DNA from 2 places in the Halomonas kashgarensis genome. Region 2 is predicted to be linked to the other one. Evidence: predicted binding sites of a transcription regulator. Region 2 holds the regulator's gene; the other holds the start of a gene.
What was found. Region 2 encodes PhoB, which activates phosphate uptake and scavenging genes when phosphate is short. Its sites were predicted from a motif close to TGTCATANNNNTGTCANA; they were not measured.
Positions count from the first base shown of each region.

Region 1: R5M92_RS09045 (CYTH domain-containing protein) is a predicted target of PhoB. The motif match lies at 1,656-1,673, and genes of this name have one in related genera.

Region 1 is NZ_CP137552.1:1,970,394-1,973,811, reverse strand. Features, by position in the region: gene R5M92_RS09050 (ion transporter) at 1-684, opposite strand, end outside; gene R5M92_RS09045 (CYTH domain-containing protein) at 752-1,636, opposite strand; gene R5M92_RS09040 (TIGR00153 family protein) at 1,772-2,452, shown strand; gene R5M92_RS09035 (inorganic phosphate transporter) at 2,462-3,418, shown strand, end outside.
Region 2 is NZ_CP137552.1:3,384,081-3,387,498, forward strand. Features, by position in the region: gene phoR (phosphate regulon sensor histidine kinase PhoR) at 341-1,633, opposite strand; gene phoB (phosphate regulon transcriptional regulator PhoB) at 1,635-2,324, opposite strand; gene ubiA (4-hydroxybenzoate octaprenyltransferase) at 2,433-3,323, opposite strand; gene R5M92_RS15640 (chorismate--pyruvate lyase family protein) at 3,377-3,418, opposite strand, start outside.

The DNA.
Region 1 (3,418 bases), 1.4 Mb from region 2:
GATGATCGAATAGCCCGTCAGCATCAACACTACGGTAATCGCCTTACCCAACGGGGTTACCGGCACGATATCGCCATAGCCCACAGTGGTCATGCTGACGATAGCCCAGTAGATTGATTGAGGGATGCTGGTGAAACCGGTTTCCGGTGACTCGATCAAGTACATCAGTGCCGCGAAAAGCGTTACCAGAACCAGGATGGACGAGAAAAACAGCAGGATCTGACGTGTACTGCGCCTCAAGGCGTCAAGGAGCAGCTGCCCCTCGCCGACGAACTCCATCAAGCGCAGAATACGAAAGATGCGCAATACCCGCAGCAGGCGAATCAATACCAGGCTATGGGCGCCGGGTACCAGCAGCACCAGCCAGGCGGGGAGTACGGCGAGCAGATCGATCACCCCATAAAAGCTCTTCAGGTAGAGCCAGGGTCGCTCCAGGCAGTAAAGGCGCAGCGCCAGTTCAATCGTGAACAGCACGGTAATACACCACTCCACCAGCGAGAACAGCTCGCCGTAGCGAGCGTGGTAGGCCGCCACGCTGTCCAGCAGGATCACTACCACACTGATCAGGATGGCGATGATCAAGGCGATATCGAAGCCTTTCGAGGCCGGCGTATGGGATTCGAAGATAATATGGAATATCCGGGTACGTAATCCTTCCCCGGCGGGTTTGAATGCCAGACTCATGCGACTTCCTTGGCTTGAGGTGAATGAGTGATCCTGCTTGAGGGTACTGAACGATGCTGGCCTCTGCTCAGCCTAGCTCGGTTTCAATGCTCAGATAATGGGCGAGCCTCAACGCCGCCTGGCCGAATGCCGGCGGCAAATGCGGATCGTGATGCAGCGATTCGATCAGGATATTGGCTTGCCGCTGTTGCTCAACGGGCAGCCCTGGGTGTTGCGCCAATTGCAAAAATGCCTGGGTTGCCTGGGTCAGCAATTCTGTTCGGGAAGTGTCCTGGTAGCCGTCCAGCGCCAGGCAGGCGCGATGAAAGAGCTCCTCCGGCCGGCTGGCCTCGGGCAGCGGCCACTCCTGGCGTAACAGCAGATTGCCCCGGGCGGCCTTGCTGCTGTCGCTCGGGCGTAGTGCGACGCGTTCGGCCAGGGCGAAAGCCAGTGACCATAGATCCTCCGCGGTGCCGAGCTTGAGTTCGAGTTCCGCCTCGCGAATGGGAACGCTATCACTACCAGCGCGGATCTCACCTTCGTCCACGACCACTTCGACAAGGCTTGCGCGGCCTTGTCCATGACGTACCTCCCAGCGGCGCCGGGTGAAGTCGGTTGCCAGGCGTGGTTGCAACGAGGTGAGGTCGAGTTCCGTAAGCGCTTGCATGGACGGCAGGGTGGCCAGCCGTGTCAGGTCCAGTTGCGGGCCCGGCACTTCCCATTCCCATTCCCCCCGCTGGGATAGCCCGCCGCCGCCATGGCCTGCGGTTTTCAACGTCTGCAAGTAACGGCCTGCTACCTGGCGCACACGCAGAGCAACGCGAGCTTTTTCCAGGTCGGCAGATGGAGTGTCGTAATAGGTATTGCTTACAAGCTGCGTTTGTTTGTCTAGGCTGGCCAGTAGCGGGTGGCGGCTCAGGGCTTCCGGCCCTTCCGGCGTCAGGGCAAGTTTAAGCTCTATCTCTTGGCTCATTGCAGCGCCACCTCGCTTGTGTGACAAATAGATGAATTTTTCATGACATTATGAACTTTTCATGACGGCGTCGAGGGCAGTCTTTATACTGGCGCCGCCATTTCCAGGCTCCCCGAAAACAGGCTTAAAGGCTCTATGGTTAACACAAACCCCTTTTCCGCGATGTTCGGCCGTTCGCCATTCCAGCCGTTGTTGGCCCATATCGTCAAGGCCAACGAGTGCGCAGATCAACTCCTGCCGTTTTTCGAAGCGTCCCTGCAAGGCGATTGGCAGAAAGCCTCGGAATACCGCGAAAACGTCACCCGGCTGGAACATGAAGCCGATGAATTGAAGACGGACCTGCGATTGAACCTGCCCAGCACCATGTTCCTGCCGGTGTCTCGTTCGGATCTTCTCGACCTGATCAGCGTGCAGGACAAGATCGCCAATAAGGTGCGCGACATTACCGGCATCATGCTGGGCCGCAAGATGCGGGTGCCGGATGCACTGGCCGAGCCGATGCGCGACTACATGATCACCTCGGTGGCGTGCGTGGCCCAGGCCCGCCAGGCACTCGAGGAGCTCAAGGATCTGCTGGAGTCCGGCTTCGGGCGCAATGTCTCGGATGTCATGCAGAACATGATCCGCGAGCTGCATACCCTGGAACATAAAGCGGATGGTCAGCAAGTGGCGATTCGCCGCCAGCTGTTCGATCTGGAAAGCGAGCTACCGCCGGTCGATGTGATCTTTCTTTACAAGATTATCGACTGGGTCGGTGAGTTGTCCGACCGCGCTGAGCGCGTGGGTAGCCGTTTACAGATTCTGACAGCACGCTAAGGGGGCGGCATGTTGATCATTGCTCAGCACAGTGAAATCTTCATTATCCTGGCCTGTCTATTCGGCTTTTTCATGGCCTGGGGCGTGGGTGCCAACGATGTTGCCAACGCCATGGGAACCTCGGTGGGGTCGAAGGCGATCACCATCAAGCAGGCGATCATCATCGCGGTGGTGTTCGAATTTCTAGGCGCCTGGCTGGCCGGGGGCGAGGTCACCGCCACCATCAGGGGCGGCATCATCGATCCGGTGCTGTTGGCGCAACGCCCTGAAATGCTGGTCTACGGCATGCTTTCAGCGCTGCTGGCGGCGGCAATTTGGCTGTTGATCGCCTCGGCCAAGGGCTGGCCGGTCTCCACGACCCACTCTATCGTCGGGGCCATTGTCGGGTTCGGCGCGGTAGGCCTGGGAATGGAGGCGGTAGCCTGGCCCAAGGTGGGGCAGATCGCTTCCAGCTGGGTGGTCTCGCCGCTGCTGGCCGGTACCATCGGTTTTGTCCTGTTCAAGTCGGTTCACCACCTGATCTTCGAGAGCCGTGATCCTTTCGCCGCGGCCAAGCGTTACGTGCCGGGCTATGTCTTCCTGGTCGGTTTCATTGTCGCCATGGTCACCTTGACCAAGGGCCTCAAGCACATCGGGCTGGATCTCTCCTTCGGCCAGAGCTTGCTGCTTTCCATCGTGCTCGGGTTGGCTATCATGGGGCTCGGCATGGTGATGGAGCGACGGGTCAAGTACGTCAGGGATGCCGAGGACCACTTTGGCTACGCCAATGTCGAACGCGTGTTCGGCGTGCTGATGATCTTTACCGCCTGCGCCATGGCATTCGCCCACGGCTCCAACGATGTGGCGAATGCGGTGGGGCCGCTGGCCGCCGTCATCAGCGTGGTGCGCAGTGAAGGAGTGATCGACAGCGCCGCCTTGGTGCCCTGGTGGGTACTGGTACTCGGCGGCGGCGGTATCGTCGCGGGA
Region 2 (3,418 bases):
CTGGATCAATGTATCGGGACCGTGCCGGCTTCCTCTCCTTTTGCGGGCGACCAACCTTGGTTAAAGCCCTGACCGGCGTTGCCGTTACATCTCATCACTCATCCCTGAGCCAACAATCATCCTTGATTGTCCAAGCGTTTACTGCTGGAAATGAGACGATCTTCCTTACACTCAGTTATTGCAGGGGCCGTGCCATTTTCATGACAAACAAGCTAAATGAAATAATTTCAATTATTTAGCAAAAACGGCCAACAAACTGGCGGCTTTCGCGCTGCCAAAAAGGGGCACTTAAAATGGCTACCTTTGACACATGAGCAAACTATAGCCACAACGAAACGGCTCATTGTGACACCCGAGATGCTGGAAACACGCAGCGAAACAGCGCGCCGCGCCCCGGATGGGACTCGATTTCCAGCTGGGCATCGTGGCGCAGCAGGACATGCTTGACGATGGCAAGCCCCAGACCGGTGCCGCCGGTGGCGGTGCTGCGGCCCTTGTCCACGCGATAGAAGCGCTCGGTCAGGCGGGGTATATGCACCGGGTCGATACCTTCACCGTTGTCCTCCACCTCAAGGCAGGCTCCCTTGGGGTGTCGTCGCCAACGCAGGGTGATATGGCTGCCTGCGGCGGTATAGCGCACGGCATTGAAGGCAAGATTGGAGACGGCGCTGCATATTTCCTGCTCGCTTGCCACAAGCCTGTCGCTGCATGCCTCTTCCACTTCCACCATGATGACGTGGTGGTCACCGGAAAGCGCCAGGGCGTCACGTTTCACTCCCTCCAGCAGCCGCGGCATGTCCAGGGGCTGGTGATCATTGCCACCCTGGTCGATTTCCAGGCGTGACAGCAGCAGCAGGTCGTTGACCAGGTTCTGCATGCGCAGGGTCTGCTCCTGCATTCGGGTCAATCCGCGCGCCAGGCGATCGGGTAGATGGTCGGCCAGGTCCAGGTAGGTTTCCAGGTAGCCGGCGAGTACCGTCAAGGGCGTCCGCAGTTCGTGGGAGACGTTGGCGACGAAGTCCCGACGCATCTGCTCCAGGCGGTGCAAGCGGGTGATATCCCGCGCCATGACCAGGCGTTCATCGTCACCGTAGAGGGTGATCTGGTACTGCAGGATACGGCGCTCATCCAGCGGCGCCGGCAATGTCAGCGGCTCGCGATAATCGCGGGCGTTGAAGTAGGCGACGAAGCGCGGGTCACGTAGCAGGTTGGTGATGTGCTGGCCACGGTCGTGGGCGGCTTGCAGTCCGAGCATGTCGTTGGCGGCGGAGTTCCACCACTCCAGATCGCCGTGCCGGTCGAGCATGACCACGCTATCGCGCATGGCTTCCGACGATTCCTGGATACGCGCAAGCGTTGCCCGCAAGCGGCTCTGGGTGAGGCGTTGGCTTTTCTGGTAGCGGTAGAGACGATCGAACAGCTCACCCCACATGCCGCTGGCGGCGGGCGGTTCCGTTTGAGGATGCAGGGTCAGCCACTGATAAAGCGCGCGCAGCTGGCGCAAGTGGTAGCCGAGGCACACGGCAAGCCCCGCCGCCAGCCCCAGTCCCGCCTGGGAGACGATTCCCCCGATCAAGAGCCCGGCGGTGGCAAGCCAAGCCAGTCGCCAGAGTTCTCGGCTCCACGATCGCACCTTACACCCTGGCCGAGAATCGGTAGCCCGTGCCTCGCACGGTCTGGATCAGATGCTGATGGGCTTCGCCTAGTGCCTTGCGCAAGCGGCGGATATGCACATCCACGGTGCGCTCCTCGACATACACGTTGCCGCCCCATACCTGGTCCAGCAGCTGGCTGCGCGTGTAGGCACGCTCCTGGTGGGTCATGAAGAACTGCAGCAGGCGGTACTCGGTGGGGCCCATTTCCAGTGCCTTGCCGTGGGTACTGACGCGGTGGCTCATGGGATCGAGCAGCAACCCGTCGATCTCGATGGGATCTTCCACTCCCCGGGGCGTTGTGCGGCGAAGCACCGCTTTCAGCCGCGCCACCAGCTCCCGTGGCGAAAACGGCTTGGTGATGTAGTCATCCGCTCCCGCTTCCAGGCCCTGGATCTTGTTATCCTCTTCGCCCTTGGCGGTGAGCATGATGATGGGCAACTCGGCGGTCGTTTCCTCGCGCTTGAGACGCCGCGCCAGCTCGATACCGCTGGTGCCCGGCATCATCCAGTCGAGCAGCAGCAGGTCGGGGTGATGGTCGACCACCATGGCATGGGCATCCTGGGCGTTATCCGCTTCGAGTACGCGATAGTCGGCCATCTCCAGCGCCACGGCGATCATTTCCCGGATAGGCGCTTCATCATCGACGATCAGAACGGTCTTGGCGGTCATCCCGGAGCCTCACGGTGTTCGTTGGAAAGAAATCCAGTGACAGGTCAATGACGATAACACCATGTGTTGATGACAGTTATATGACAACCGTTACAGACACCAGCCGACTCAGGCCGCTGCCGGCCACAGGCTCAAGGCGATACCGGCGAAGACCAGCAGGCCCGACCAGTGATTGTTGAGAAACGCCTGGAAGCAGCGCTCGCGCTCGCGCCCTCGAATCAGGAACTGCTGACGGACGAAGGTCGCCGCCATGGCGGCAAGGCCCAGCCAGAAGAATCCGCCCAGGGCCAGGCGTATCCCGAACCAGGCTAGCAGGCCCAGCGTCGCCAGCTGCAGCTGGCCGATGATCAGCTTGTCCGCACGGCCGAACAGCACGGCGGTGGACTTGATGCCCACCTTGAGGTCGTCGTCGCGGTCGACCATGGCGTACTGAGTATCGTAGGCCACCGTCCACACCACGTTGGCGGCGAACAGCAGCCACCCTTCGACGGGGATATGGCCGAGCACCGCGCCGAAGGCCATGGGAATCGCCCAGGAGAAGGCCATGCCGAGAAATATCTGCGGGAAATGGGTATAGCGCTTCATGAACGGGTAGATGAACGCCAGGAAGACCCCGACCAGCGACAGCATCACGGTAAACAGATTGGTGAACCACACCAGCACGAAGGCCGCCGCCACCAGGAGCAGAAACAGCCCCTTGGCCTCGTCTTCGCCGATGCGTCCGTTGGCCAGCGGTCGGTTGCGGGTGCGTTTGACGTATCCGTCGACGTGGCGATCGGCGTAATCGTTCACCACACAGCCCGCCGCCCGCATCAGGTAGACGCCGGCAACGAAGATCAGCAACACATCACGCCCGGGAATGCCCTCGGCCGCCGCCCATAGCGCCCACAGGGTCGGCCACATCAGCAGCCAGGTGCCGATGGGACGATCCAGGCGCGTCAGGTGCAGGAAATCGGGTACACGCGCCAAGCCGGAGGGGCGCAACAGGGAACGATCCATGGTTACCTCGTCAACAGAGTCATCCCCGGCGGGGAATGACGACAACCTAGAGCCTACCGCGAAGGCAAGTCGAGTTCATCCGCCATGGCGAAGAG